Linked DNA regions of Loktanella sp. M215. The main gene of each other region encodes a partner of the protein of the gene in region 2 in a complex. Links are inferred from orthologs where the notes say so. Each region holds a gene or a part of one and is shown on either strand. Other genes may lie near its edges. The genes, in order: mfd and uvrA.

The links.
Region 1: the proteins of uvrA (region 2) and mfd are in contact, whole or in part, in a crystal structure (PDB 4DFC), measured with the Escherichia coli proteins. The link is inferred for Loktanella sp. M215 from one-to-one orthologs.

Annotation. Positions count from the first base shown.
Region 1 is NZ_WMEA01000001.1:3,003,368-3,019,088, reverse strand. The notes cover bases 6,921-10,899. They hold mfd (transcription-repair coupling factor), read right to left. Parts: upstream 10,571-10,899; coding sequence 7,121-10,570; downstream 6,921-7,120. Other genes in these bases: GLR48_RS14910 (component of SufBCD complex), read right to left, coding at 10,618-10,899; GLR48_RS14920 (cupredoxin domain-containing protein), read left to right, coding at 6,921-7,070. In the rest of the region: GLR48_RS14955 (DUF502 domain-containing protein), read left to right, coding at 1-343; GLR48_RS14950 (LysE/ArgO family amino acid transporter), read left to right, coding at 340-942; GLR48_RS14945 (patatin-like phospholipase family protein), read right to left, coding at 935-1,966; GLR48_RS14940 (extracellular solute-binding protein), read left to right, coding at 2,468-4,282; GLR48_RS25705 (hypothetical protein), read left to right, coding at 4,279-4,404; GLR48_RS14935 (aquaporin), read left to right, coding at 4,527-5,204; GLR48_RS14930 (hypothetical protein), read left to right, coding at 5,251-5,598; GLR48_RS14925 (DsbA family oxidoreductase), read left to right, coding at 5,887-6,531; more of GLR48_RS14920, read left to right, coding at 6,651-6,920; more of GLR48_RS14910, read right to left, coding at 10,900-11,142; hemB (porphobilinogen synthase), read left to right, coding at 11,267-12,268; GLR48_RS14900 (hypothetical protein), read right to left, coding at 12,281-12,940; GLR48_RS14895 (YSC84-related protein), read left to right, coding at 13,239-13,793; GLR48_RS14890 (nucleotidyltransferase family protein), read left to right, coding at 13,816-14,403; GLR48_RS14885 (Hint domain-containing protein), read right to left, coding at 14,532-15,721. UniProt on the Escherichia coli protein: Couples transcription and DNA repair by recognizing RNA polymerase (RNAP) stalled at DNA lesions. Mediates ATP-dependent release of RNAP and its truncated transcript from the DNA, and recruitment of nucleotide excision repair machinery to the damaged site.
Region 2 is NZ_WMEA01000001.1:2,439,549-2,454,754, reverse strand. What follows is about bases 3,586-7,049. They hold uvrA (excinuclease ABC subunit UvrA), read right to left. Parts: upstream 6,666-7,049; coding sequence 3,786-6,665; downstream 3,586-3,785. Other genes in these bases: GLR48_RS11995 (hypothetical protein), read left to right, coding at 3,586-3,663. In the rest of the region: GLR48_RS12010 (acyl-CoA dehydrogenase family protein), read left to right, coding at 1-785; GLR48_RS12005 (enoyl-CoA hydratase/isomerase family protein), read left to right, coding at 782-1,816; mmsB (3-hydroxyisobutyrate dehydrogenase), read left to right, coding at 1,820-2,689; more of GLR48_RS11995, read left to right, coding at 2,770-3,585; GLR48_RS11985 (hypothetical protein), read left to right, coding at 7,137-7,601; lpdA (dihydrolipoyl dehydrogenase), read right to left, coding at 7,647-9,047; GLR48_RS11975 (DUF924 family protein), read right to left, coding at 9,123-9,704; GLR48_RS11970 (MFS transporter), read right to left, coding at 9,771-11,057; tRNA preQ1(34) S-adenosylmethionine ribosyltransferase-isomerase QueA, read right to left, coding at 11,151-12,209; GLR48_RS11960 (YhdP family protein), read right to left, coding at 12,233-15,206. UniProt on the Escherichia coli protein: The UvrABC repair system catalyzes the recognition and processing of DNA lesions. UvrA is an ATPase and a DNA-binding protein. A damage recognition complex composed of 2 UvrA and 2 UvrB subunits scans DNA for abnormalities.

The DNA.
Region 1 (15,721 bases), 560 kb from region 2 along the record:
CAACGGCGTGAAGCAGATCGCCGAGACGGTGTTCAGCCAGCGCGACACCTCCTTCGATCATGCCTGCCTTGTCGAATATCCAAAGGAGGGGATCTGGGCGATCGCCTTCATCTCGACCGCCGCAAAGGGAGAGATCGCGGCCAAGCTGCCGGGCGACGAGGAGATCGCGACCGTGTTCCTGCCTACGACGCCAAACCCCACATCGGGCTTTCTGCTGTTCCTGCCCCGGTCCAAGGTCATCATCCTCGACATGAGCGTGGAGGATGCGGCGAAACTCGTGATTTCGGCGGGCCTCGTCTATCCCAATCCCAAGGATCCGAAACTGCCGCCCGTGACCGCGTGATCGCGGCGGCGCTGACCGGATTTGCGACGGGGTTTTCCCTGATCCTCGCCATCGGCGCGCAGAATGCCTTTGTCTTGCGGCAGGGACTGGCGCAGGCGCATGTGTTCTGGCTGTGCCTGTTCTGTGCCGCCTCCGACGCGGTGCTGATCGCCGCGGGCGTGCTGGGTTTTGGCGCCATCGTCGCCCTGTGGCCTGACCTGCCGCGCGTCATGGCGCTGGCAGGGGCCGCGTTCCTTGCGGTCTATGGGTTGCAACGTCTGATCGCGGCCTGGCGCGGGGATTACGCGTTGCAATTGGGCGGTCAGACCCGGGCACTGTGGCCGACGCTGGCCACCGCCGCCGCCTTTACCTGGCTGAATCCGCATGTCTATCTGGACACACTGGGCCTGATCGGTGCGATTTCGACGGATTTCCATGGGTCGGCGCTGAAGACCGCCTTCGGGGCCGGCGCTGTCCTCGCCTCTTTCGTCTTCTTCTTCAGCCTCGGCTACGGCGCCCGTTTGCTGGGGCCAGTCATGCAATCGGCGCGGGCGTGGCGGGTGCTGGATACGGGAATCGGGCTGGTGATGTGGGCGCTGGCGGTCAAGCTGCTCAGCTGAACATCGCCCGCAGGTCGACGCTGTCGCGCTTGCCCAGATCGGCCTTGTGATCCACCAGAAACGCATCCATCGCCGCGCGCCCCGCCGCTTTCAGCCGCGCGAGGATGATCGGCACCGGAATCGTCTTGGTCGCCACGTTCAGCTCGTTCATCAGCGCATCGTCGTCAACCATGTGGATCAGCACGCGTTTCATCGTGCCGGGCGTAATCTTGTGATCGTCCAGCAGGCGGCGCACGAACTCGACCGCCCGCAATTCGCGCAACAGCGATGTGTTGAACCCGATCTCGTTGATCCGGTTGGCGATGGCCTCGGGCGTTTTCGGCAGGTCGTCGCGGACGATGGGATTGATCCCGACGATCAGGATGTCGTCAGGCAAATCCCTTTCGAACAAAGGAAAAAGTGCGGGGTTGCCGGTATAGCCACCGTCCCAGAACGCCTCCATCCGGCCGGTCACGGGGTCATGGATTTCGACCGCCTGAAACAGCGTCGGCAGACAGGCCGAGGCCAGCAGCGCGTCGTCCGTAATCTCGGTCCCGGAAAAGACGCGGATCTTGCCGGTCCGCACGTTGGTCGCCCCCACGAACAGGCGGGGGCCTGCGTCGCTGCAGACATGTTCGAACCGCAGATCGCCCAGAATCCGTGACAGCGGATTGCGCAGCATCGGCCCGTAAACATAGGGCGAGGTCATCCGCGTCATGCTGTCGAAGGCGCGGTAGCCCGGTGACAGTTCCAGCGCCGCAGCCCATCCCTTGATCGAGGGGGCCAGCGCCGCGAACCAGTCCTGCAGAACCGGCGCATTGACCGCACCGACCTGTTCCCAGAACCAGTCCAGCGTCTCTCGCGCGCCGGTTCGCCCACCCGAAACCAGCCCCGCCTTGAAGGCCGCCGCGTTCATCGCGCCGGCCGAGGTGCCGGAGATCGCCGCGATTTCAATATCATCCTCGTCCAGCAGACGGTCCAGCACGCCCCATGTGAATGCGCCGTGCGCGCCGCCGCCCTGAAGGCCCAGATTGATGCGGATCATGGTCGAACCTCTTCATGCTGCAGGTGCAGCATGATCGCACGAACGGCCCGAGGATGCCAAGGCCGTGCGCCGCCGCCCATTGGCAGGGTCACGATGCTTTGAGAAAAAATCGTCCACTGCCAAAATGGGTCGGACAACCCTGATTCGCAAAAAACCGACTCAGGCCAGCGGGTTGCGGACCGTAATGAAAAAGACCTGAGTCGCCCGCCTCGGTCGTCTGCGGCAGACCCGTCCGATTGACCCTTGCACCGCGATTCGCCCCGCGTTAACCCCTGCAAAACCTCGAAATATCGCCGCAGATCCTGACGTCGGGCCAAAAAAAACCCCGGCACGAAGCCGGGGTATAGTTATTGAGGCAGGTTTCATACAGGCAAGAAACCTATCGAGCAGTGAGTTCTGTATAATCCTTTCCACGCAGGTATCCAAGGCAAAAGTTTGAAAAACCTCGAAACCTTCATTAGCGTCTTTGGAAACAACCGGACCCACAGGGATATCACCGACATGACACACGACCCGCGCAGCCTGTTGCGTCCGCTGACGCTTGCCGCGATCCTTGGCCTGGCCGCAGGTGCGGCATGGGCCGAACCGCAGCACGGCATCGCCATGTACGGTGACCCCGCCCTGCCCGACGGGTTCACCGCCCTGCCCTATGCCAATCCTGACGCGCCCACCGGCGGGCGCATCGTCACGGCAGAGGTCGGCAGCTTTGACAGCCTCAATCCTTATGTCCTGAAAGGCAGCGTGCCATGGCAACTGCGGTTCCTGATCGGCGAAAGCCTGATGGTCCGGTCCCTGGACGAGCCGTTCACCGAATACGGCCAGATCGCGCAATCGGTCGAAACCGGGCCGAACCGCGAATGGGTGGAATACGTGCTGAACCCGCAGGCCAAATTCTCGGACGGCACGCCGGTCACCACCGAAGACGTGATCTGGTCATTCCAGACGCTGGGCACCGAAGGCAACGGCCGCTACCGCGGGTTCTGGGAAAAGGTCGACAAGATCGAGGAAACCGCCCCCGGCACCGTCCGCCTGACCTTCAACACACCCGACCGGGAACTGGTGATGCTGGCAGGCCTGCGGCCGATCCTGAAAAAGGCGCAGTGGAACGGCGTCGATTTCGCGCAAAGCGGCCTCGACATGGTGCCGATCACCACCGGTCCTTACGTCATCGACGATTTCGAGGCGGGGCGTTTCGTCAGCCTGAAACGCAACCCCGACTACTGGGGTGCCGACCTGCCGACGGAAAACGGGTTGCACAACCTCGACGAGGTCCGCATCGAATTCTTCGCCGACGAGACCGCAGCCTTCGAGGCCTTCAAGACCGGAGAGGTCAATTCCAACCGCGAATTCAACGTGGCGCGCTGGGACAGCCAGTACGACTTTCCCGCCGTCCAGTCCGGCGATGTGGTGAAATCCGTGCTGCCGCAGGAACTGCCGTCCGGCATGACCGGCTTCGTGATGAACACCCGCCACGACCAGTTCAAGGACTGGCGGGTCCGCGACGCCATGCTGCACGTCTTCAATTTCGAATTCATCAACGAGGCGATGACCGGCAGCGCGCAGCCGCGCATCACCTCCTACTGGTCGAACTCGCCGCTTGCGATGGACGCGGGTCCCGCCACGGGCCGCGTGGCCGACATGCTGGCCCCCTTTGCCGCCGACCTGATCCCAGGCACGCTGGACGGCTACACCCTGCCCGTGGCCGACGGGACAGAGCGTAACCGCAGCGGCACCCGCGCCGCGCTGAAGCAGATGGAAGCCGCGGGCTGGACCGTGCAGGACGGCGTGATGAAGAACGCGGCGGGCGAACCCTTCACCTTCAACATCCTGCTGCAAAGCGGCGGGTCCGAAAATCAGGCGATCGTCGACATGTTCGTCGAAAGCCTCGGCCGGATCGGCGTGACGCCGTCGGTCGAGGTCACGGACCCCGCCCAATACAAGGCCCGCACCGACGCGCTCGACTTCGACATGACCTACAGCCGCCTCGCCCTGTCGCTGTCCCCGGGGAACGAGCAGTATCTTTATTTCGGATCGCAGAATGCCGACACACCGGGCACGCGCAACCTGATGGGGGTGAAATCGCCCGCCGTCGACACGCTGATCGGCCAATTGCTGACCGCGACCGATCAAGAGGACTTCGTGGCCTCGGTCAAGGCGCTCGACCGGGTGCTGACGGCAGGCCGCTTCTATATCCCGATCTACCAGTGGAACGTCAGCCGCCTCGCCCATGCAAAGCAGCTGAAATACCCAGAGGTGATCCCGGTCTTCGGCGATTCCCCCGGCTGGCAGCCTGACCTGTGGTGGTGGCAGGAGTGAGTCGCCTCCTCATGCTCGCAGCCCTCATCGCCGCAACCGCCTGCACCCCGGCACGCATCGCGGGCAAGACCGCCATTGGCGCCGGCCATCTGGCCTTGGGCGCCGCCGACGTGGTCATCTGACAGGTGCGCACCGTCCCCTTCTTCTGGTCATAAATACTTCGGGGTCCGGGGCAGAGCCCCGGTCCTGCCCCCGCCACCCGTACTGTCATGAAACCGTTACGCATCCGTCATAGCTGCAGCCCATGACCCAGCCCCCACTGCGCGCCCGCCTCATCGCCGAAATCCTTGGCACGACATTCCTGCTGATCGGCGTCGTGGGATCGGGCATCATGGCCGACCGTCTGGCGCAGGGCAACGACGCGGTTGCGCTGCTGGCCAATGCCATCGCGACGGGCTGCATCCTGCATGTCCTGATCACGACCCTTGGCCCCGTCTCTGGCGCGCATTTCAACCCGGCGGTCACCTGGGCCTTCTGGTGGCGGCAAGAGATCACCACCCCGCAGGCCCTGTCATACACCTTCTGCCAGATCATCGGTGCGATTCTCGGCGTCTGGCTGGCGCACCTGATGTTCGCGCTGCCGGTGATCCAGTTTTCCGTCACCGCCCGCTCCGGTCCCGCGCAATGGCTGTCGGAATGCATCGCGACCTTCGGTCTCGTCTTCGTGATCTTTGCGGGCGTCCGGCACAGGCCCGACACGGTGCCGACACTGGTTGCACTTTACATCACCGGGGCCTATTGGTTCACCTCATCGACCAGCTTTGCCAATCCGGCAGTCACGCTGGCCCGCGCCCTGACCGATACCTTCGCGGGCATCAATCCGGCCAATGTGCCGATGTTCATATTTGCGCAATTGTGCGGCACAGGGCTGGCCCTGCTGCTGCTGCCGCATTTGTGGGGACCGGGCGCGGAACAGAAGTGACGATCGGGCCGTTGGTCCCGCAACGAACAACAAAAGGAGATTTCCCATGCAATGGAGAGACGTTTCTCAGAACTGGGCCGCCTACACGCCGCGCATCATGACGCAATGGCCGAACCTGAACGAATCCGAGGTCCTGTCGATTGACGGCGATCAGGATGCCTTCCTCGCCTACCTGTCCAAATCCAAGGGCGAAGACCGCGTCGCCGCTCAGATGGAACTGGCCGACTGGCTGATGGGCGGAGAGCCGATCGACGTCAAGATGGCCGAGCAGAACGACAACGCCAACATCAACGGCAGTGCCGCCAATGTGCCCGCCGGTGAAGACGTGACCGACGACGACGCCAAGTTCGGCGACGACAACAAGACCGCAGCCCCCATCGGCCGCGCTTCCTGATCCGACGACGCACCGCCAAGGGCCTTCGACCTGCGGCGGTGCTTCACCGATCCGATACCCCCCCCAAATGATATTTTCCCGATTCCTGCGCCGCGCGAGGGATTTCCTGTTGCGCTGTGTCATCGCGATCAACTGCGGTGGTGTCATGCCTGCGCGGGCGTGATAGAAGGCCCCCGATCCTGCAATTTGCGCAAACCGGCGCAAATGCATATGGGCCGCTGCACGGGCAAGGTCCACGACAACAACGACGGCGACGCCAAGGGCCGCGCCGCAAACGGGAGACCGCACATGGTCAAGCTTGATATTCTCTCTGATCCGATCTGCCCTTGGTGCTACATCGGAAAGGCAAACCTTTTCAAAGCGCTGGAGGCGGTTCCTGACCATCCTTTCGTGCTGGAATGGCATCCTTTCCAGCTGAACCCGGACATGCCCGCCGCGGGCATGGACCGGCGCAGTTACCTTGAGCAGAAATTCGGCGGCAAGGAGGCGGCAGTCAAGGCCTACGCCCCCGTGGTGGACCGGGCCGAGGCTGCGGGTCTCACGCTGAACCTCGACCGGATCGCGCGCACGCCGAACACGCTGGACGCGCACCGCCTGATCCACTGGGCCGGGATCGAAAAGCAGCAGACGCCGATGGTCGACCTGCTGTTCAACGCTTACTTCGTCGAAGGCCGCGACATTGCGGATCACGAGGTGCTGGCGGATCTCGCCGATGCGGCGGGTCTGGATGCGGCTATCGTGGCCCGCCTGCTGGACAGCGACGCCGACCTGCAGGACATCCGCGACCGTGACGCCCACAGCCGCAAGATGGGCATCAGCGCCGTCCCGACCTTCATTGTGGCCAATCAGCATGCCGTGCCCGGTGCGCAATCGACCGAAATGTGGACCCAGACCATCGCCGACATCATGTCCCAGATGGCCGAGGCGGATTGATTCTGGCGGTCTGCAACGGGCGGAACCCCGCCTGACCGGCCTTTTCAGGCGCGCGCAGGGAACAACTCGCCGCACCACCCGTTGGTCAATGAGTCAAAAAATAAATACTGGAGATTTCCATGCGCCGTTCACTTTTCGCTCTTGCCCCTCTCGCTCTGGTCGCGGCCTGCGCCGGGTCCGGCATGACGCCAGCCGGTGGCATGGCGCCCGTTGGCGGCGCAGGTTCGACGATCGCAGCCACGACCGTAACGATGTCCGACAGCCTGCAATTCACGCCGGCCGCCGTCACGGTTCAGGCGGGCCAGACGGTGCGTTTCCAGAACATCTCGTCCTTCGCGCAGACGGTATCAACCACGGCCGATACCCCGGCTGAAACGAAGGTCGTTCTGCTGCCCGTCGGCGCTGCACCCTTCGATTCGGGCGAAATCGCGCCGAACAGCAGCTACGACCAGACCTTCTCGATCCCCGGCACCTACCGCTACTTCTCGAACGGGCACGCCGAAGAGGGCATGGTCGGCACGGTCAACGTCACTCCGTAAATCGTCTTGGACCAAAGTCGTTTGGGCGGCACCGCAAGGTGCCGCCTTTTTCATTTGGCAGCGGCCAGTTTTGCAGCCAGATCGCGGGCGATGTTGAACGCGCCCTGGATCTTGTCACGCTCGCGCGTCCAGTCCTGCATGACGACGATCTTGTTGTCCTTGACCTTGGCCTGCCCTTTGTAATCCCCGATGAAGTCCACCAATCCCGCGGGATTGGCGAACTTGTCGTTGTGGAACCGGATCGTGCCGCCCTTGGGGCCTGCGTCCAGCTGGCCGATGCCGGCCTTCTTGCACATCGCCTTGATCCGTACGACCAGCAGCAGGGTATTGACCTCTTTGGGCAATTTGCCGAAACGGTCGATCAGTTCGGCGGCAAAGCCTTCCAGTTCCACCTTGGTCGTCAGATCGGACAGACGACGGTAAAGGCCAAGACGCACGTCCAGATCGGGCACGTAGTCTTCGGGGATCAGGACCGGCACGCCCAGATTGATCTGCGGCGACCATTCGCTGTCGTCCTGCAGACCTTCGGCGGCACCTGACCGGATCGCGTTGATCTGATCCTCCAGCATCTGCTGATAGAGCTCGTAGCCGACTTCGCGCATCTGTCCGGATTGTTCCTCGCCCAACAGATTGCCGGCGCCGCGAATGTCGAGGTCTTGCGACGCGAGGGTGAAACCCGCGCCAAGGCTGTCGAGGCTCGCCAGCACACGCAGCCGCTTCTGCGCCGTGTCGGTCAGTTTCTGGCGCGGCATCGTGGTCAGATAGGCATAGGCGCGGGTCTTGGACCGACCCACGCGGCCCCGGATCTGGTAGAGCTGTGCGAGACCGAACATGTCGGCGCGCCAGACGATCATCGTGTTGGCCGTCGGAATATCGAGGCCCGATTCCACGATCGTCGTCGCCATCAGCACGTCATACTTGCCGTCGTAGAAGGCGTTCATCCTGTCGTCGAGCTCGCCCGCCGCCATCTGGCCTGTGGCGGTGATATAGGTGACTTCAGGCACCTCGGTCTTCAGCCAATCCACCATCTCGTCCATGTCGCTGATCCGCGGCACGACAAAGAAGCTCTGACCGCCGCGATAATGCTCACGCAGCAAGGCTTCGCGAATGGTGATCGTGTCGAATTCGCTGACGTAGGTGCGGATCGCAAGGCGGTCGATGGGCGGCGTGCCGATGATGCTCAGGTCGCGAACGCCGGACAGTGACAGCTGCAGGGTGCGCGGGATCGGCGTGGCGGTTAGGGTCAGGACGTGGACATCCGTGCGCAGCGATTTTAGACGTTCCTTGTGCTGCACACCGAATTTCTGTTCCTCGTCAATGACAAGCAGGCCGAGGTTGCGGAATTTGACGGACTTCGCCAGCAGGGCGTGGGTGCCGACGACAATGTCCACGGTGCCGTCGGTCAGACCGGCGCGCGTCGCTGCGGCATCCTTGGCCGACACGAAGCGCGACAGGGGCCGCACGGTGACGGGAAATCCGCGGAAACGCTCTGCAAAGCTTTGATAATGTTGGCGGGCAAGCAAGGTCGTCGGCGCGATGATCGCGACCTGCACGCCGGACAGGGCGGCGACAAAGGCGGCGCGGATTGCGACCTCTGTCTTGCCGAAGCCCACGTCGCCGCAGATCAGCCGGTCCATCGGCTGGCCGCTTTCCAGATCCTGCAGCACGTCGTCGATCGCGGCCAGCTGGTCACCGGTTTCCGAATAGGGAAAGCGCGCAAGGAACTGGTCCCAGATCCCCTCCATCGGCTCTAACACAGGGGCTTTGCGCAGGGCACGCTCTGCCGCGACGCGGATCAGGCGTTCGGCGATCTGGCGGATGCGCTCTTTCAGGCGCGCCTTCTTGGCCTGCCATGCGCCGCCGCCCAGCTTGTCCAGCAGACCCTCTTCGTGGCCATACTTGGACAGCAGTTCGATATTTTCGACCGGCAGATAGAGCTTGCTGCTTTCGGCGTATTCCAGCGCCAGACATTCGTGCGCTGCCCCAAGTGCGGTCACGACCTCCAGCCCGATGAAGCGGCCGACGCCGTGATCGACGTGGACGACCAGATCGCCGGGGCTGAGAGCGTTCGCCTCGGTCAGGAAGTTGTCGGCGCGGCGCTTGCGTTTGGTCTGCCGGATCAGCCGGTCGCCCAGCACGTCCTGTTCGGAAATGACGGTCAGCGTGCCGTTCTCGACCGGCCCTTCAAAGCCCGCATCCAGTGCCCAGACCGCCAGATGCACGCCGCGCTTGCCGACGCGGGACCAGTCGCTGACGGGGATCACCTCGCCGATGCCCTCGTCCTCGATCAGGCCCGTCAGGCGTTCACGCGCCCCTTCGGAGTATGACGCGATGACGACCGGGCCAAGCGCGACCCGTGCCTTCACATGGGCCGCCAAAGCGCCGAAAAGGCTCAGGTTTTCCTGCTGACGTTCCGGCGCGAAATTGCGACCCGGACGCCCGCCCGCATCCGTGACGCCAAGCCCCGTCGCCTGCGGCAGGGGGTGGAACTGGACAACGCGGTGGTCCGCCACAGCGGCATCCCAGGCGGCATCGTCCAGATAGAGCTGCTGCGGCGGGGCCGGTTTATAGACGGAATCCATCCGCCCCTTCTGCGTCAGGGCGTGCATCCGGGTGCTGTACTGATCGGCAATCGATTCCCACCGGGCCAGCCGCTGCGGGCTGGTCTGGTCGTCCAGCGTGACCGTGCAGCGCGGCAGATAGTCGAAGAGGGTCTCAAGATCGTCCTGAAAGAAGCCCAGCCAATGTTCGATGCCCGCATGCTTGCGCCCGGCGCTGACCGCTTCATAGAGCGGATCGTCGGTGCCGGCGGCGCCGAATTCGATGCGATAGCTTTGCCGGAACCGGGTGATTGCGGCCTCGTCGAGGATGACCTCAGACACAGGCGCCAGTTCGATGTCGAGCAGTTTTTCCGTCGTGCGCTGGGTCGCCGCGTCGAACCGGCGGGCCGCGTCCAGCGTGTCGCCGAACAAATCCAGCCGGATCGGGCCGCTTTGCCCCGGCGGGTAGATGTCGATGATCCCGCCGCGCACGGCGTAATCCCCCGCCTCCATCACGTTGGCGGTCTGGCTGAAGCCCATGCGGGTCAGGAATCCGCGCAGGGCGGCCTCGTCGATGCGGTCACCGACGCGGGCGGTAAAGGCGGCCTCTCGCAATGTGGCGCGGGCTGGCACGCGCTGGGTCGCGGCGTTGACCGAGGTCAGCAGCACGAAGCGGTCCGGCATCCCGTGAACCAAGGCCGCCAGCGTGGCCATCCGGGCGGCGGACACATCGGCGTTGGGCGACACCCGGTCGTAGGGCAGGCAGTCCCACGCCGGAAAAGTAAAGACCGGCAGGCCGGGCGCAAAGAACGCAAGCGCCGCCTGCATCGCGGCCAGACGCTTGTCGTCGCGGGCCACGTGCAGAAGGGGCCGCGCAGAGCTTTCCAGCTCCTTGAGGATCAGACGGGCGTCAAAGCCTTCGGGCGCGCCGCTGACGGCGATATGAGAGGGTGTGGCCATGGCCGCTGACCTATCCGCATCGCGGTCCGTGTCAAGCGCCCGCCGCGTCACAACCCGCGCAACGTGCCCAGCAGCTGGAACATGCCGTACATGGCGGTCACGAAAATCGCGACCATGCCGATGATCTGCGTCCACAACCGGTGCCGCATCAGCATGGCATATAGCTGCTCCGGCTCCGGGTCGGCGGCACGGATCCGGCGCGCGCTCGACAGGCTGATCGCGCCGACGATGGACAGCGGCAGTGCCACGAGGAACGTCGCCTGTGCCAACTCGATCCCGTAGACGAACCCCAGCAGCGCCAGCGTCGTCAGGATGAAGCTGACGACACCGATCATGATTGGACCGGTGGTCTGTGCGAGGTTCAGCAGACGGTTCACGTTGATGCGGACCAGATCGACCATGTCGTCCTGTTCCTGCCCGCCGCGCCGGCGCGCCTTGGTGATCAGATCGAAAGGTACGCCCAGCACGTAATAGCTCATCGAGGACCACAGGACCGCCAGCATGATCCAGTACCAGACCGACGAAAAAGACCTCAGGTCGATGACCTGAAAGAGGATGTTGTTCCAGTCCAAACCGCTTGTCTTTCTGTCGTTCCGTTCTGCGGCGGACCCTAGTCGCGCCGCCCGGCAATGCCCAGCCTTGTCGTGCGTGATTTTCCGTGCAAGGTCTGACCTGTGACCAGAAAGGCCCTGCCCCATGAAACCGACCGTCGCCCCCTTCCCCGCCACCCGCCTGCGCCGCCTGCGCGCCATGCCCGCCGTGCGCCGCCTGTCGCGCCAGCACCGGCTGAGCGTGGATGACCTGATCTGGCCGATCTTCGTGATGGCGGGCCGCGATGATGAACACGCCATCCCCTCGATGCCCGGTGTCACGCGCAAGACCGTGGACCGCGCCGTGCAGGCCGCACAAGAGGCGCACAAGCTGGGCATCCCCGCGATGTGCATCTTTCCCTATACGGGCATGGCGGAACGGACCGAGGATTGCGCGCTGGCTTGGTCGCCGGACAACATCAGCAATCAGGCGATCCGCGCCATCAAGGACGCGGTGCCCGACATGGCGATCATGACCGACATCGCGCTGGACCCCTACAACATCAACGGCCACGACGGGTTCGTCGAGGATGGGCGCATCGTCAACGACCGCACGGTCGAAGCGCTGGTCAAGATGGCGCTGGCGCAGGCCGAGGCCGGCGCCGATATCCTTGGTCCGTCTGACATGATGGACGGCCGCATCGGGGCGATGCGGACAGCGCTGGAGGCCGCAGGCCACATCGACGTGGCGATCCTGAGCTATACCGCCAAATACGCGAGCGCGTTCTACGGCCCGTTCCGCGATGCGGTCGGTGCCTCGACGGCGCTGACCGGCGACAAGAACACCTATCAGATGGACCCCGGCAACGCGGACGAGGCGCTGCGGCTGGTCGAGCGCGATCTGATGGAGGGCGCCGACATGGTCATGGTGAAACCCGGCATGCCCTATCTGGATATCTGCAGGCGGGTCAAGGACATGTACGGCGTGCCGACCTATGCCTATCAGGTCAGCGGCGAATACGCGATGCTGCAGGCCGCCATCCAGAACGGCTGGCTGGACGGGCCCAAGGTGATGATGGAAAGCCTGCTCGCCTTCAAACGTGCGGGTTGCGACGGGATCCTGACCTATTTTGCGCCAGAGGCGGCGAAACTGCTGGGCCGGCTGTAACCGGCCCCGCCGTCAGCTGCGCCTGCGCCGGATACCGATCGCGGCAAGGCCGGTCAGACCCATCAGCATGAAAAGTCCTCCCGCCGACAACGGCACGGGGCTTGGGGAGTCCGGCGGCGCACTGCTGGGATAGGTCAGGCCGCTGATCGCGTAGCTGACGTTGCCGTAGGTCGTGTCGAGCGCCACGAAAAGACTGCCCGCAAAGGTGTCGCCCAAGGCGAGCGTGAAGCGCGAGGTGCCCTGGCTCGCCGGATTGGCGGCATCCCACGGGTCGTAGGTGACGCCGAAGGTGCTGTTGTAAAGTCTCTCCTGCGCCGCGGTCGCCGCACTGGATGGGGTAATGTAATAGCCGCCGGTGAACGGCACGAAGCTGTAGTAGAGGGTGCCGCCACCGTTCGCATAGTCACCGCTGCGATAATTGCCGGCAACCGCGAAATCGAAGGTGATCGCGGACGCGCCGGGACGCAGCCCGGTGAATTGCAATACGTCGGTCCGGTCGGCCCCCAGCGCATTGCCACCTGTCACCGTCGTCGTGCCGCTCGCCACGACCGTCGGCGCGGCCCAGATGTCGGAGTAATTGCCGCCATCCTCGCTGAGCGTCGCGGCCGGGGCGGCGTCTGCAAAAACGCTGATCGCGAAGAAAATAAAACCGAAAACTGTCCGAACCGCCATCGCGATGATCCTGTGTATGCATCCGCTGCGACTCGCCCTTCGTCGATTGACGGTCGGCGCGCAGGGATGTGACAGCCTGCCATTGACACGCCAAGCGCAGCCAAATTGTGACCGTTTCAGGACGAACTGCGGAAAGGCTGCACGATCTTCGACCGGCCCGCCACGGTATCCCGGCGCCGTCACGTCTGCGTTTACGCGCTGACTCGCATTTAACGTGTGACAGATTCGCTTGGCATGCCTATAGTTTCACGCACAAAAGGGCGGCAAACGTCCCCACGGCAGTATAGGGCAGACAGCTATGACACATTTGACCAGACGGCACTTTGTGCTGGCAGCCGCGGCCATCCCGCTGGCCGCCTGCGGCAACGGCGTGAATTCGAACGGTGCGGCGACCATCGACGCGCGCGTCGCCTCGACCCTCAGCTTCATGTACGACACCTATCCGGGGACCAAGGATCTGGGCGACAAGGCCGCCGGTGTCCTAGTGATGCCGCTGGTGACCGAGGCGGGGCTGGGTCTTGGCGGATCCTTCGGGCGCGGTGCGTTGCAGATCAACGGATCGACGGTCGATTATTACTCTGCCGCCTCCGGCTCTGCCGGTCTGCAGATCGGGGCGCAGCAATACAGCCACGTGCTGTTCTTCATGACGCAGAACGCGCTGGCGGATTTCCGGTCCTCGATGGGCTGGGCGGCGGGCGCCGATCTGGAATACGTCGCTGCCGATCAGGGCGACGTGCTGCGGGCCGAGACGATCACATCGCTGGCCCCCGTCATCGCGGTCGTCTTTGCCCAATCCGGCCTGCGCATCGGCGCCACGCTGAAAGGCACCAAATACACCCGCATCATCCCGTAGGGTCCGTGCGCGGGTCGCTGCGATGATCCCGATCCTGATTCTGGCTGCCGGGCAATCGCGCCGCATGCGCGGCGCCGACAAACTGGCAGAGGTCGTGGGCGGTCAACCCCTGCTGCGCCGCGTGGCGTCAGAGGCGGCCAGCGTCGCGCCGACCTTCGTGGCCCTGCACCACAACGCCGCGGCGCGTCTGGCGCTGATCGACGGTCTGGCCGTGACTCCCCTGCTGGTGGCCGAGGCGGCAGAGGGGCAGTCAGGCACATTGCGCGGCGCTGTGGCCGGCCTGCCCGCTTGTGACGCGTTTCTGGTCGTGCTGGGCGATCTGCCCGATATCACCGGACAGGATATGGCAGCGGTGATCGCGGCGCGCACGGCACAGCCCGACGCGCTGATCTGGCGCGCTGCCACGCCCGACGGTCGTGCCGGGCATCCCATCCTGTTCGATGCGCGCCTGCGCCCGCAATTCGCCGATCTGACCGGCGACGAGGGTGGTGCGGCGCTGGTCAAGCCGCTGCAGGACAAGACGGTGCTGGTCCGTTTCGACGATGACCGTGCGCGACTGGACCTCGACACGCCGGAGGCCTGGGCGGCCTATCACGCCCGCCACAACTGATATCCCAACATTTACAATCGACTACAGCGCGATCTTCATGCGTCACATGAAAAAAGCGGGCCGCATCAGCGGCCCGCTTTCCTTTGTCCCCGTCACAGCCCCCTGATCGGGGGAGGGCTGCAAAGGTGTTATTTCATCAAAAGCCGGGCTTCGTGCTTTTTCAGCGCCTTGCGGGCGGACTGATAGCCTTCGAGACCTGCTTCGGTCTGCAGCTCGGGGAAGAGTTCGAAGATCTCGTTCCGCTGGCTGTTGCCAAGACCGTTCAGCGAGTAGTCGCCGGGGTGGAAGGTTTCGGTCCAGGCCCCGTTCGACAGCACGACTTCGTGACGCTCGCACATGAAGTGGATGTAGGTCGTCCGCATCACGTCAAGTGTATGGATCCCCTGCGCGCCGGTCATGTGCTTGGCCGCCGCCAGAACCTCGCGCTCTTCAAAGTAAAGCTGCGTCTTCTCGCTTGCGACCAGCACCCGGTGGTTTGGCGACAGCAACATGTCACGTTCCGGCAGACCGTGGCCCAAGGCACCCGCCTTGATCAGGATCGGCTTCATGTGCGGCTTGGCGGCCAGTTCCTTGCCGGTCATCTCTTTCGATCCGACCCAGGCAATTTCCTGGATGCCGTTGTCACGGGTGATGATCCTGTCACCCGGACGCAGATCCTCGACCAGCCGCTCGCCCTTCGGCGTGGCGATCGTGGTGCCCGGCGTAAAGCAGGGTGCCTCGATCTCCTTGAAGGTCGCCGTGGTGCCATCCTTGAAATAGATGGTCCCGGATTCCCGCAGTTCCTCAGTCGCGGTGGCGCCACCGTTGCGCACGATGCGGTCGATCTTGTCCAGCGTCGCCTGATCAAAGTTGAACGTGTCGATATCGCTGTCATCGGGGTCTTCACCACCGATGATCACGTCGCCCGAGGAGGCATCGGTGAAGCGATCGCTGCCCAAGCCGCCGCGCACGATGTCCGCACCGTCACCAGACGACAGCGTATCCTGACCGTCGCCACCATCGAGCGTGTCATTGCCGGCGCCACCGAACAGGGTATCGTTGCCCTGATCGCCATACAGGGTGTCGTTCCCGTCGCCGCCGGACACGATATCGTCGTCGATGCCGCCGTAGATCAGATCGTTGCCGGCACCGCCATCAATGCTGTCGGCATCGTCTCGGCCAAAGATCGTGTCGTTGCCGTTCCCGCCAAAGATCGTATCCTTGTTGTTGTCGGGCAGCTTGTCGACCGGGGTCCCGTTGGCATCGAAATCGACAATGTCGAGCGTGTCGTTGTCCAGACCGCCATAGATCAGGTCGTCGCCGTCGTCGCCGTAAATGA
Region 2 (15,206 bases):
TTCTGTCCTACTGCCTGACCGAACCCGCCAGCGGGTCTGACGCGGCAGCATTGAAGACCAAGGCCACGCGCACGAATGCAGGCTACGCCCTGACAGGCACCAAGGCCTTCATCTCGGGCGGCGGCTATTCTGACGCCTATATCGTCATGGCCCGCAGCGGCGACGTGGGGCCGAAAGGCATCAGCGCCTTCGTCGTCATGGATGGCGCGGCGGGGCTGAGTTTCGGCGGACTGGAGGACAAAATGGGCTGGCGCAGTCAGCCGACCCGCCAAGTGCAGTTGGACGATTGCAACATTTCCACCGATGATCTGCTGGGGGAAGAGGGTAAGGGTTTCACATATGCGATGAAGGGCCTTGACGGCGGTCGTCTCAACATCGCCGCCTGCTCGCTGGGGGCCGCGCAATCGGCCTTGGATCAGACGCGCGCCTACATGGCCGACCGCAAGGCCTTCGGCAAATCCATCGACCAGTTTCAGGCGCTGCAATTCCGCCTTGCCGATATGGAGATCGCCCTGCAATCGGCCCGCATCTTCCTGCGGCAGGCCGCATGGAAGCTCGACACCGGCGCGCCCGACGCCACCCGGTTTTGCGCCATGGCGAAAAAACTGGTGACGGAAACCGGGTCAAAGGTCGCAGACCAATGCCTGCAATTGCACGGCGGCTACGGCTACCTTGCCGACTACGGGATCGAGAAGATCGTCCGCGACCTGCGCGTCCACCAGATCCTGGAAGGCACGAACGAGATCATGCGCCTGATCGTCGCCCGCGACATGGTCGGCGCATGACCGATATCGCGATCCGCACCGAAGGCCGCGCCGGTCGCATCACCCTGACCCGCGCAGGCGCACTGAACGCGCTGACCTGGGACATGGTGCGCCGGATCGAGGATGCCCTGACCGCCTGGCGCCATGACGATGCCGTGGCGCTGGTCATCATCGACGCCGCCGGACCAAAGGCGTTTTGCGCGGGCGGTGACATCGCCGAGATGTATGCGACCGGCACCGCCGGCGATTACGGCTATGGCCGCCGCTTCTGGCGCGACGAATACCGCGTCAACGCGATGATCGCAGGCTATGACAAACCGATCGTCGCGTTCATGCAGGGCTTTGTCATGGGCGGCGGCGTGGGGATCGGCTGCCACGCCCGCCACCGCATCGTTTGCGACACGACGCGCGTCGCATTGCCCGAATGTGGCATCGGCCTTGTCCCCGACGTCGGCTCCTCCCTCCTTCTGGCCCGCGCGCCGGGACGGCTGGGGGAATACCTCGGGCTGACGGGGGACCGGATGGACGCGGGCGACGCGATCCATGCCGGCTTTGCCGATGTCATGGTCCCGCAGGACCAGTGGCCCGCGCTGATCGACAGCCTTTGTGCGACTGGCGAGACAGACACCATCGCGGGGGCCGCACGGCCCGCGCCGCAGTCAAAGCTGGCCGCGTGGCAGGGCGACATCGACCGGGTCTTTGCCGCCCCGGACCTCGCGACCATCCGCAGCCAGCCCGAAGCCGTGCCGCCCGCCCCCATCGCCCACGCGCTGGCGTTGATGGACCGCAACGCCCCCCTGTCGATGGCCTGCGCGCTGCACATCATCCGCGCCGTCCGCGACACGCCCACGATCCACACCGCCCTTGCCCAGGAATTCCGCTTTACCTTCCGCAGCATGGAACAGGCGGATTTCCTCGAAGGGATCCGCGCAGCACTCATCGACCGCGACCGAACCCCACACTGGCAGCACGGCGACTGGAATGTCCCCGCCGCCCAGATTGCCGCCCTGACCGCCCCCCTCGGGCCTGACGCCCTCACTCCGGAGACCTGACACATGAAGATCGCATTCATCGGCCTTGGCAACATGGGCGCGCCCATGGCGGCGAACCTGATCAAGGCGGGCCACGACGTGACCGGCTTTGACACCTTGGCAAAACCGGACGGCCTGACCATGGCCGACAGCGCCGCTGCCGCGGCACAAGGGGCCGATGTCGTCATCACCATGCTGCCGAACGGTGCCATCCTGCGCACCGTCGCGGCCGAGATTCACCCGGCGATGCAGCCGGGTGCTGTCCACCTCGACTGTTCCACCGTCGATGTCGAATCCGCCCGCTTCGTCGCACAAGCGGCGGAGGAAGCTGGACTTTCCGCCATCGACGCCCCCGTGTCCGGTGGTATCGGCGGGGCCACGAACGGCACGCTGACCTTCATGGCGGGCGGATCGCAGGCGGCGTTCGAGACCTGCAAGCCGCTGTTCGACGTGATGGGGCAGAAGGTCGTGCATTGCGGCGATGCGGGCAACGGTCAGGCCGCCAAGATCTGCAACAACATGATCCTCGGCGTCACCATGATCGCCACCTGCGAAGCGTTCAACCTCGCCGACCGCCTCGGCCTCGACCGGCAGGCGATGTTCGACGTGGTCAGCACCTCTTCGGGGTCAAGCTGGAGCATGAATGCCTATTGCCCGGCCCCCGGCGTCGGCCCGACCTCACCCGCCGACAACGACTACAAGCCCGGTTTCGCGGCGGACCTGATGCTGAAGGACTTGACGCTGGCACAGGCGGCCGCAAGCGCCTGCGACGCCGACACGCCGCTGGGCGAGGCGGCGCGCGCGCTTTACGACCGTTTCGTCAACAGAGAGGACGGCGCGGGTCGCGACTTTTCGGCCATGCTGCCGCGGTTCAGCGGAAGGTCGCGCGGATAAGCGCCGATCATCGCGATGTGACCGGAACGGCAGGACCCGCTCGTTCGTTTTTCAGGTGAAACCGACAAAAGGTCATCACCATGAAACTTCTTATTACATCTGTTGCCGTTGCCGCCCTGCTTGCCCTGCCCGCCATGGCGGACGCGCAAGGCAAGGGGAACGGCAAAGGCAACGGCAAGGGCCATGTCGTGCAGAACGCCGGCAATGGTCATGGCAACGGAAACGGCCATGGAAACAGCAACGGCAAGAAAGCCGACAAGGACAATAAGGGCGATCGCGGCAACGATCGTGCGGCAGAGGATGCAGGTCGTCGCAACGACGCCGGGCACGCCAACCCCCGCAAGAGTAACGACGTCACGGACGCGCTCTTGCGTACCGTGACCGGCCTGACGGCGGCAAACGGCGTCATCTATCTGACGCCCGATGTCGATTTCGCGACGATCACCGACGAGGATCTGCAATCCATCGCCAACTGCCCGCCGGGTCTGGCGAAAAAGGATCCGCCCTGTGTCCCGCCGGGCCTTGCCAAAAAGGGCGTCGGTTTCAACGACTGGGCCAGCTATGACCAACAGGCCCTGCGCGGCCTGCTCGACGACCGTTTCACCGATGTCCCGACGGTGAACACGACCGTGCCGCTGGATCTGACGCAAGAGCGCATCGCCGATATCTTCGGCCTCGCACCTGCCCCGGATGGCTATCGCTACGCCGTCATCGACGGACGCCCCGTGCAGTTGAATGATGCGGATTATAACCGCCTTCTGACGCTCAACAGCCTGGCCGAGCGTCCCACCCTCGCCGATGGCGTAGTGATCGCCCCCGACGCCGCGCTGACACAGGACCAGTTGGTGACACGCTACGGGCTGCCGGCCCTCGCGGCCGGGCAGAACTATTCGGTGCTGGACAACCAGATCATCGCGCTGCCGGACCAGTCCTATGACATGCTGCAGCTGATCCGCATCCTCGGCGCGGTCTGAAACGGAAAGGGATGCGCGACACATGTGCCGCGCATCCCTTTCATCTGACGAGGTTAACTTCCGCGCCGGTGATTTTGCGAAGCCAAATGCACCTGCGAGGCCCCTGTGGGCGCCGCGCGCGCCTACTCAGCCGCGACGCGTTTGGCCTGCAACATCGGCTTGAGGTAGCGCCCCGTGTGGCTCGCCTCGACCTCGGCGACCTCTTCGGGCGTGCCTTCGGCCACGATCCGGCCACCGCCGTCGCCGCCTTCGGGGCCGATGTCGATCAGGTGGTCCGCCGTCTTGATGACGTCGAGGTTGTGTTCGATCACGACGACCGAATTGCCCTGATCCACCAGTTCGTGCAGCACTTCCAGCAGCTTACGGACGTCCTCGAAGTGCAGACCCGTCGTCGGTTCATCAAGGATATAGAGCGTGCGCCCGGTCGACTGCCGCGCCAGCTCCTTGCTTAGCTTGACCCGCTGCGCCTCGCCGCCCGAGAGCGTCGTCGCCTGCTGGCCGACCTTGATGTAGCCGAGACCGACACGCACCAGGGCGTCCATCTTGGTCCGGATCGAGGGGACGGCGGTAAAGAATTCCTGCGCGTCTTCCACAGTCATATCAAGGACATCGGCGATGCTCTTGCCCTTGAACTTCACCTCCAGCGTTTCGCGGTTGTACCGTGCACCCTTGCAGGTCTCGCAGGTGACATAGACGTCGGGCAGAAAGTGCATCTCGATCTTGATGACGCCGTCGCCCTGACAGGCCTCGCACCGGCCGCCCTTCACGTTGAATGAGAAGCGGCCGGGCTTGTAGCCGCGGGTCTTCGCCTCTGGCAGGCCCGCGAACCAGTCGCGGATCGGGGTAAAGGCGCCGGTATAGGTGGCAGGGTTCGACCGCGGCGTGCGCCCGATGGCGCGCTGGTCGATGTCGATCACCTTGTCGAGGTGCTCGAATCCCTTGATCGTCTCGCACGGCGCGGGCGCCTGCCGCGCGCCGTTCAGCTTCATCGCGGCGTTCTTGAACAGCGTCTCGATCGTCAGCGTCGACTTACCGCCGCCAGAGACACCGGTCACGCAGACGAATTTACCGAGTGGGAAATCTGCCGTGACCTCGTGCAGGTTGTTGCCCGTCGCCTTCACCACGGTCAGCTTCTTGCCATTGCCCTTGCGCCGCGTTGCGGGCACGGAAATCTCGCGCTTGCCGGTCAGGTACATGCCGGTGATGGAGTTCGCATCGGCCATGATCTCGGCCGGCGTGCCCTTGGCGACGACATTGCCGCCGTGGATGCCCGCCCCTGGACCGATATCAAAAACGTAATCCGCCTCTCGGATCGCTTCCTCGTCATGTTCGACGACGATCACCGTGTTGCCCTGATCGCGCAGGTTCTTCAGCGTCGTCAGCAGCCGGTCGTTGTCGCGCTGGTGCAACCCGATGCTGGGTTCGTCCAGCACATAGAGCACGCCTGTCAGACCGGACCCGATCTGTGACGCAAGCCTGATCCGCTGGCTTTCACCACCCGACAAGGTGCCTGCATTCCGCGCCATCGTCAGATAGTTGAGACCGACGTTGTTCAGGAAACCCAGACGCTCTCGGATCTCTTTCAGGATGGCCTTGGCAATCTCGTTCTTCTGCTTGCTCAACTGGTCCGGCACGGCAAGGCACCAGTCATAGGCTTCGGCAATGGACAGCTGCACGATCTGGCCGACGTGCAACCCGCCGATTTTGACCGCAAGGGCCTCTTCGCGCAGGCGGTAGCCTTGGCAGACACCGCAAGGACGGTTGTTCTGGAACTGCTCGAATTCCTCCCGGATCCAGTTGCTGTCGGTCTCGCGGTAGCGGCGTTCCATGTTGGGGATCACGCCCTCGAAGGGACGCGAGACCTGATAGACGCGACCGCCCTCGTCATAGCGGAACTTGATCTCTTCCTTGCCGGACCCGCGCAGAAAGACCTCTTGCACCTTCGGGTCCAGATCTTTCCAGCGGGCGTTCTTGGGAAAGCCGTAGTGCTTGGCAATCGCCTCGATCGTCTGCAGGAAATAGGGCGACTTGCCCTTGCGCCACGGCGCCAGCGCGCCGTCCGCGATTTTCAGAGTGACGTCCGGCACGACGAGTTGTTCGTCAAAGAACAGCTCTACTCCCAAGCCATCGCAGGCCGGACAGGCGCCGACGGGGGCGTTGAAGGAAAACAGCCGCGGTTCGATTTCGGGAATGGTAAAGCCGGACACCGGGCAGGCAAAGTTTTCGGAAAAAGTGATCCGCTCGGGCTCCACGGCCTCGGCACCCTCCTCGCCAGCGGGGGCTGCGATTTCCAGAACGGTGATCCCGTTGGCCAAGTCCAGCGCCGTGCGGAAGGAATCCGCCAAACGCGTTTCCAACCCCTCGCGCACCACGATCCGGTCAACGACGACGTCGATGTCGTGGCGGAATTTCTTGTCCAGCGTGGGCGGCTCGTCGAGTTCATAGAACTGACCGTCCACTTTCACGCGCTGAAAGCCCTGCTTGCGCAGGTCGAGGAATTCCTTGCGATACTCGCCCTTGCGGTCGCGGATGATCGGGGCCAGCAGATAGCCGCGGGTCCCCTCCTCCATCGCCATGACGCGGTCGACCATGTCCTGCACCTGCTGCGCCTCGATGGGCAGGCCTGTTGCGGGGGAATAGGGCGTGCCGGCGCGGGCGAACAGCAGGCGCATGTAGTCATAGATTTCCGTGATCGTGCCGACGGTGGAACGCGGGTTCTTGGAGGTCGTCTTCTGCTCGATCGAGATGGCCGGCGACAGGCCGCTGATGTGATCCACATCCGGCTTTTCCATCATGTCGAGGAACTGCCGTGCGTAGGCGGACAGCGACTCTACATAGCGGCGCTGCCCTTCCGCATAGATCGTGTCGAAGGCCAGCGACGACTTGCCGGACCCCGACAGGCCGGTGATGACCACAAGCTTATCGCGGGGGATATCCACGTCGATGTTCTTGAGGTTGTGTTCGCGCGCGCCGCGGACTTCGATGTTCTTCAGTTCGGCCATATCGTCCCCACAGGCATACCGACCCCTTAGATAGAGGTTTCGCCGGATTTCGCCAGTCCGAGAAATGAACAAAGAATGAACATGCTTTGTTTGTCGCGGAGGATGACGACATTCGGCCTGCCTTATGTCGTCGTCAAAGCCTGAAGAATAGGCAGCCACCTTGCCAGACGGCCCACCACACGTTAAAATTTGGTTAATAGATTTTAATTATTAAATAAACCGGACTTATATGCTGACAGGTGATGTCTCTCTACTCATTGGACCGTGCAACGGCTGTCCTACAGATGCCGTTGCCTGCGCATTGATATCACGCGGTTGATGCGCGCGGTGCCGGAGGAACGATCCTCGTGTTGGCAATGGGACGAACAGTTAAGGCAACGCGAAGGACTGACGAAGATGTCAGTGCGTTTGATTTTTGCCGATCTGGCCGTCTGCCGCAGATCATTTGAAGCGGTCTGGAAAGGATAGGTCATGGACATCACGACAGGCATGACAGCAGCAAATACCGATCCGCGAGAGATCTCGCAGGCCCTTCTGGACCGCACAGGACACGCGATCCTCGACAATGATCCGGATGATTTCGCAGCAAGTTTCATCTATCCGCATACGGTCCACACCTTCGAAGGGCATGTCGTCATCCACAACGTGACAGAGCTGCTGTCGATATTTCATGCGGTACGAGAGACCTACATGAACATGGGGGTGACACTGCTGGAACGGCACTGCACGGCCGCGACGTTCGTCACATCGACGCTGGTGCAATCGCACTACGAAAGCCGCGTACTCTGTGGGTCGCAACTTGTCCTGCGCCCCTTCCCTGCGCTGACTGAACTGCACTTGGCCGAGACTGGATGGCGCGTCGGCAACTGCCAGTATGCCATCGCCGAAGCACCGAAACTGGTGAATGCCCTGATCCATACCCTGCCGCGCAACTGAGGCCTGCAAGATCAGGGTCGGACCTGCGCCCGACCCTGCCCCAACTTACATGTGGATCACGCGATCGAAGGCATCCAGCACGCTTTCGTGCATCATTTCCGAAAGGGTCGGATGCGGGAAGACGGTGTTCATCAGGTCTTCTTCCGTCGTTTCCAGCTGACGGCCGACGACGTAGCCTTGGATCAGTTCTGTCACCTCTGCGCCGACCATGTGGGCGCCCAGCAGCTCTCCGGTCTTGGCGTCGAAGATGGTCTTGATTATGCCTTCGGGTTCGCCCAGCGCGATGGCCTTGCCGTTGCCGATGAAGGGGAACTTGCCGACCTTGATGTCATAGCCGAGCTCCTTGGCTTTCGCCTCGGTATAGCCGACAGAGGCGACCTGCGGATAGCAATAGGTGCAGCCGGCGATGCTTTCGGGTTTGACCGGGTGCGGATGGCCGCCAGCGATCAGTTCGGCTACCATGACGCCCTCATGGCTGGCCTTGTGCGCCAGCCAGGGTGCGCCGGCGATATCGCCGATGGCATAAAGCCCCTCGACCCCGGTGCGGCAGTATTCGTCGGTGATGACATGGGTCCGGTCGATCTTGACGCCCAACGCTTCCAGACCGAGGTTTTCGACATTGCCGACGATACCCACGGCGCTGATGACGGTATCAAAGACCTTCTTCTCGATCTTGCCGCCAACCTCGATATGGGCCGTGACCTTGCCCGCCTTGGGGTCGCGGTCGAGCTGCTTGACGATGGCCTTTTCCATGATCGTCATGCCCTGCTTGACGAACTGCTTCTTGGCAAAGGCGCTGATTTCGGCGTCCTCGACCGGCAGGATGCGGTCCATCACCTCGACCACGGTGGTCTTGGCCCCCATCGTGTTGAAGAAGCTGGCGAATTCAATCCCGATAGCACCGGACCCGATGACCAGCAGGTCCTTTGGCATGCGGGACGCCTTCAGCGCATCCTTGTAGGCCCAGACCAGATCGCCGTCCGCCTCCAGCCCCGGCAGGTTGCGGGCGCGCGCGCCGGTGGCGAGGACGATGTTCTTGGCCGTCAGCTCTTCGGTGCCCTTGTCGGTCTTGACGCTGACCTTGCCCTTGGCAGTGATCGTGGCGGTGCCCATCACGGTCGTGATCTTGTTCTTCTTCATCAGGTGGCCGATGCCGCCCGACAGCTGCCCCGCCACCTTGCGCGACCGTGCCACGACGGCGGCCAAGTCGAAGGAGGGCTTCTCCACGGAGAGGCCGAACTCCTTGGCCCGGTGCATCAGGTGGAACACTTCGGACGACCGCAGCAGCGCCTTGGTCGGGATGCAACCCCAGTTCAGGCAAATCCCGCCCATGTGCTCGCGTTCGACGATCACGACCTTCTGACCCAGTTGGGCGGCACGGATCGCCGCGACATAGCCGCCGGGGCCCGCGCCGATCACGATCACGTCGAAGTTCTGTGCGGCCATGAGGTCTCTCCTGCGGGTCCGTTGAAAACTGGTTTAATACTGAACCATTTCGCGGCCGATGACCAGAGGTGGCAGTCAGGCCGTTTCGGCCTGCACCTGTCGCAGCATCGCACCGTAGCCGCCGTCCTGCATGAAAGTCTGCTCTGCCGCCGTCGTCGGGCGACTCAAGGCCTCGTTGCGGTGCGGAAACCGGCCGAAGTTGCGGATCACCGCACGGTGCGCGCGGGCGTGATCCAGATTGTCGGCGCCGTCATCGGGCATGCGGGCGTGGAACAGGCGGACGGCCCGGTCCTGATCCGCGAGGTTTTCGGAATGCATCAGCGGCAGATAAAAGAATTGCCGCGCCGGCGGGTCGATCCGCAGATCCCAGTCGCGGTCTACGGCCATCTTGGCCGCCGCCCGCGCCAGCGGATCGGTCGAAAACGCCTCGCTGCTGCCGCGGAACATGTTGCGCGGAAACTGGTCGGTCAGGATGATATAGGCCAGCGCCTCGCTCGGGCAGGTCAGCCACAGGCCCAGATGCCCGTCAGCGGCGCGTTCCCACGTCTCTGCAAAGGTCTCGCGGATTTTTGCGTCCAGTGCGTCATCCTGCCGATACCAGTCGGCGGGGGCGACCTCGTCGAGCCAGAAGCTCAGAACATCCTGTGCGGTTTTCATGGCGTTGCGCTCCTCAACCGGCCCGATTTATGACAGAAAAACAGAGCCCCGATCCCATGACAAGCCTTATTCCGCAGCTGTGGCGGGATCCTTCGCAGCCGTGGCCGCGTCGCTGTCGGCGGCGTCGCTATAGACCTCCTGCGCCCACTGGGCCGCGACCGGCGTCGTGGTCATCGGCAAGTTGGCATAGCTGGTGGTATCCAGCGGCATGTCCGCCCGGCTGCGCCGCGTCATCCGGTAGATGCCGTAAAGCCCCACGCCGATCATCAGCACCGACAGGAACACCCAGTATCCGCGCGGCCCCATGCCATCCAGCATGTAACCCAGCGTGATCGGCCCCATGATCGCGCCGACCCCATTGATGAACAAAAGCCCGCCGGATGCGGCGGCCATATCCTCTTTTTCAAGGTAGTCGTTGGTGTAGGCGATCAGCAGCGCGTAAAGCGGGTTCGACGTGCCGCCGACCAGTGCGCCAGAGACGACAGCCAGCGTATAGGAAGCCGGGAAGAAGCCTGCCACCATCGACCCGAAACCGCCCACGAGGGCGACGGCGATGATCAGGATGCGGCGGTCCAGCCGGTCCGAAATCCAGCCGATCGGATATTGCGCCACCAGTGCCGCCAGATAGATCGCCGAAACGAAAAGAGATATCTGCCCGACGCTGAACCCTGCCCGCGCGCCATACACCGCAGACATACCGAACTGCGCCGAAAAGACACCGCCCAACAGGAACATGCCGACCGCGGCCAGTGGCGACGCGCCGATCAACTGCTTGATATTCATCGGCTTGATACGGCCGAAGGCCGGCGTCGGCTTAATCGACAAAAGGATCGGCGCGAAGGCCATCGACACCAGCACCGACGGCACGATGAACAGCACAAAGCCCGACACGTCGCCGCGGGTGATGATGAACTGCGCGGTCACGATGCCCGCCATCTGCACGATCATGTAAAGCGACAGCGCCTGCCCCCGCGTCTCGTTGCTGGAGGCATCGTTCAGCCAGCTTTCCGCCGTCACGTAGACGCCGCAGAAGCAGAACCCGATGACGACGCGGCCCAGCGTCCAAGAGATCGGATCGGCCAGCACCGGATACATGATCAGCACGGCGGAAATGGTCGAACCGAGTGCGGCGAAGACGCGGACGTGCCCGACCCGGCGGATCATCTCTGGCGCCATCTTGGACGCGAACAGGAATCCCACGAAATAGCCCGACATGACGACAGAGAGTTCCAGCGTGCTGAATCCCTCCAACTCTCCGCGCAGGCCCAGCAGGGTGCCTTGCAGACCGTTGCCGATCATCAGCATGAACATGCCAAGGAACAATGCCCAGGAAGAGCCGAGAACCTGTATCATCGCGGGGGGCCTTTCGGGGCTTCGTTCAGGGTCGTCTAACGGTGCAACCCGGTGCCCGTCAGGATGGAAAACGACACGGTCGTGTCGGCTTTGTCACGCATCGCCCTCTGGCAGCAAAAGCGAGGCGTCGCCATAGGAAAAAAAGCGGTATCGGCTGGATATCGCATGTTTGTAAATGTCGCGTATCCGCGCCTGACCCATCACGGCGCTGACCAGCATCATCAGCGTCGATTTCGGCAGGTGGAAATTGGTCATCAGCGCATCGGCGGCCCGGAACCGGAACCCCGGCGTGATAAAGATGTCCGTCGGCCCCTCCCACGGCTGCACGCCAGCGTCGGTCGCCGCTGTCTCGATCAGGCGCAGGGCGGTGGTGCCGACGGGGATGATGCGGCCACCGGCGGCCTTCGTCGCGTTGATCTCCTCCGCCGCCTGCGCGGTCACCTGCCCCCATTCACTGTGCATCCGGTGTTCGCTGATGTCATCGACCTTGACCGGCAGGAAGGTGCCCGCGCCGACGTGCAACGTGACGTGGGTGAACTGCACGCCTTTGGCCGCCAGACGGTCCAGCAGGTCCGCGTCGAAGTGCAGCGAGGCGGTGGGGGCGGCCACGGCGCCCGTGTGCCGCGCCCATGCGGTCTGGTAATCGGTGCGGTCGGCCTCGTCCGCCGGGCGCAGGGCGGCGATATAGGGCGGCAACGGCATGGCGCCCACGCTGTTCAGCGCGGCATCAAACGCGTCGCCGGTCAGGTTGAAGGACAGGATGGCCTGCCCCTCTGCCCGGCCCGTGACGGTGGCGCGCAGGATGTCGCCAAAGACGATCTCCTCGCCGTCGCGGACCTTCTTCAGCGGTTTCAGCAGCGCCATCCAGTGCCCCTCGGGGGTGGGTTGCAGCAGCGTCACCTCGATCCGAGCGGCGGTATCGCCGGCCTCGCCGCTGCGGTGGCGCAGACCGTCCAGACGTGCGGGTATGACGCGGGTGTCGTTCAGGATCAGCCGGTCGCCGGGGCGCAGCCAGTCGCCAAGGTCGGCCACCGTGGCGTCGGTGATCGACGAAGGGGTCGCGACCAGCAAACGCGCCGCGGTGCGGGGCCGTGCGGGGCGCGTGGCGATCAGCCCTTCGGGCAGATCGAAATCGAAGTCCGAGAGTTTCATGTGGCACCCTTTCCGGCGCGGACCTAGTTCGTGACCACCGGCGGCGGGCGGCGAAAGATGTCCCGGAACATGCCGGGGGTGAAGATCGACAACGGGTTCACGCCGACCTGCGGCGCACCCGGCGTGCCGCGCAGGGTGAAGTTGAACCCCAGCAGCCCCTCGCCCCGGCGGGTCAGCAGGCTGCCGATGCCGTTCAGGATATAAACGGGCGAGATGACGCCCTGAAAGTCCACCGCGCGACTGGCCAGCGTGTAGATCCCGTCCAGCGAAATGCCAAGCCCCGGTCCCACGGCGCTGGATTCCGTCACGATGATCTGCTGCGGCGTCAGGCGGAAATCGGCGTCCACGGTATCGAAAGCCAGCCCCTGCCCGTCCAGTTGCTGCAACAGCCCCACCACGCTGATCGCGTCCAGCAGTTCGGCGATGGCGGGCGCATCGCGCACCCGCAGGCCCCGCAACGCCAGCGTGCCGTCAAAGCTGCCGGCCGCATTCGCAGGGACCAGCGTCAGGTCGAGCGTGCCACCCAGCGCGCCCTCCAGAAACGGTCCGGCCCGCAGGACGGCGCCCGCATCCTCCGACCGGATACGGACCGCCGTGCGTCCCTCTGACGGAGAGACCGCGCCCGCCACCCCGGCCTTGCCGTTGAAAAGACCCGTGAACGTGCCGTTGAAGCCGCCCGCCGTGTTGAAGTTGCCCGCGAAGTTGCGCAGCGCAAGACCATCGGAAATGGTCAGCCGGTCCAGCTGCACCAGCACCGGCGCGCCCTCGCCTGTGCCGCCACCGGCGCCCGCACCGCCACCGCCCAGATCGGCGCGGGCCAGATCCAGCGTCCCACCGCGCACCGCGACCCCGACGGTCCGACCCTGACCGCGGCCGCGCAGGGTGACAGGGCCATTGAACCAAGTGCCGACGCTCACGTCGGAAAAGGTCGCGGCGTCCAACTGGCCCGCATCGGTCAGGCTGATGGTGCCCACCGCCTGCAGGCCCGGTGCCTTGAGTTTCAGGCTGTCGACGGAGGGACGCGCGCCGAGCACGCCCGACACCTCCAGCGTGCCGGGCGTTCCGCGGGCCTTGGACCAGCCGATGGCCGGCACCGACAGACCCAGACCTTCGAGCGTCGAGGTCAGGGCGAAGCGTGGGGCCTCGCCTTTCGGCAGGGTCACGGTCAGCTGTCCGGGGCCAGAGCCTGTGACCGATCCGGGCGGCAGGGCGATGCCGAACCGGTCCAGCGCGTCCGGCGTGATCGTAACCCGGCCTGCGACCTGTGTGGGCGCCGCGCCCTTTCCGAACGCTTGCGTGAAATCGCCGCGCACCGGCACGCCGTCCAGCGTCGCATCCCCGGTAATCCGCAATCCGCCGCGATCCACCGCCACGGCCAGATCGCTGCCCGCCAGCGTGCGGCCCTTGACCAGCGTGTCCGAACGCACCCGCGTCAGGATCGCGGAGGCGTCAAAGGTGACGTCACCCGGGCCGATCTTGCGCTGCAGTGGCAGTTCCACCTGCGCCGTCACCGCCGCGCGGCCGTCCGCGAGCGTCACCGGCAGGTTTGCCTTCGACAGATAGCGGAAGGGTGGCTGGTCCAGTACCGCAAGGGTCGCCGTGATGCTGCCGGTGGTCGCGATATTCAGCTTGAGCGGGGCATTCTTGATCGTGATGTCGGGGATCTGCAGGATTGAGCCTGCCACGTCGATCGCGCCGCCCTGTGGTGCGGTGACCTGCCCGCGGTCCAGCCGCAGCACGAAGGCATTGTCGCTGAGCGTGGCGAATCCTGCCCCGTCGGTAATGGGCGGCTCTTCACGGAGGAACCGCACGCTGGCGTCCTCATAGGCGAAGCCCGCCGCCACCCGGGCCTTCTGCCCGGGCTGCATCCGCCAACCGGCGGTCAGATCGCTGATCCCACCGGCCAGCAGATTGTCGGCGAACCATTTGCGCGTGCCGGGGCGCAGCCGCGCGGGCCACAGCCGCAGCACATCCTCGGTCTGCAAGGCAGGGCTGGTGATGTCGAGGGCAGCGTCCCAGCCCTCCGGCGTGGCATTCAGATGGCCCGCGACCCCAAGGCGCAGGTTCGGATCGCTGATCGTTACCTGCCCCACGTCCAGCCTGAACGGGTCCAGCCGCAGCCGCAGGTCGATGTCCGCCTGATCGATGGTCACCGGCGCAGGGTAGAGGTCGTCCGGCGTCAGCGCGATCTGGCTCAGTGTGAACTGGCCGACCAGCGCCTCTGGCAGGCCGCGGCTGAAATCGCGGGCCAGCGCCTGTCCGCTTGCGTGCAGGCGGCCCCAGTCGGACACCACGGCGACGTCGTCGAATGTCAGCTCTTGCCCCGCCGGATCGTAGGACAGCGCCGCCGTCACCCCCTCGAACCGCAGGGGGATGGTGCCGGGGGCAGGTTGCAGGGCCCCCGCGCCGATCTTCAGCGTGACGTCCAGCGGCCCCAGCAACCCTTGGGGATCGAGGGCCGTGTCCAGCGTGGCCGACAGCGGCGCGTCGATGGCGCCGAGGAAACGCAGGGCGGCAGACTGGCTGGCCAGATCGCGGGCCTGCGCCTCGTCGACGCGCACGGACAGCCGCGCGGCGAGGCTGTCACGCGGACTGTCGAGGGCGAGCGACAGCCGGGTCCGCCCTGCCGCGCCTTCGACGGCAAGGTCCGCCACGGCGCTCGTTGACGCCGCGTCGATGGCAAAACGCAAGGCGCCATCGGTCACGGTCCACGTCCGGTCCGCCCGCGCGTCCGTATATGTCATGTCCAGTCCGGCGAGCGTCAGGCTTTCGAGCGCCGCAAGGGCGGGACGGTCGCGCAGGGTGTCCAGCTGTCGCACCAGCCCCGGCAGGCCGTCCGCCAGCAAGGCACCGCGGTCTCCGTCGGGCAGATTGAACGCCAGTTGCAGGCGCCCCTGCGCGTCACGAGTCAGCGCCACGGCGGTGCCGCGCAGGGCCACCCGCTGCACCAGTGCGGTGCGGTCGAACAGCAGGCCGCGCGGGCTGATGGTGGCGTCG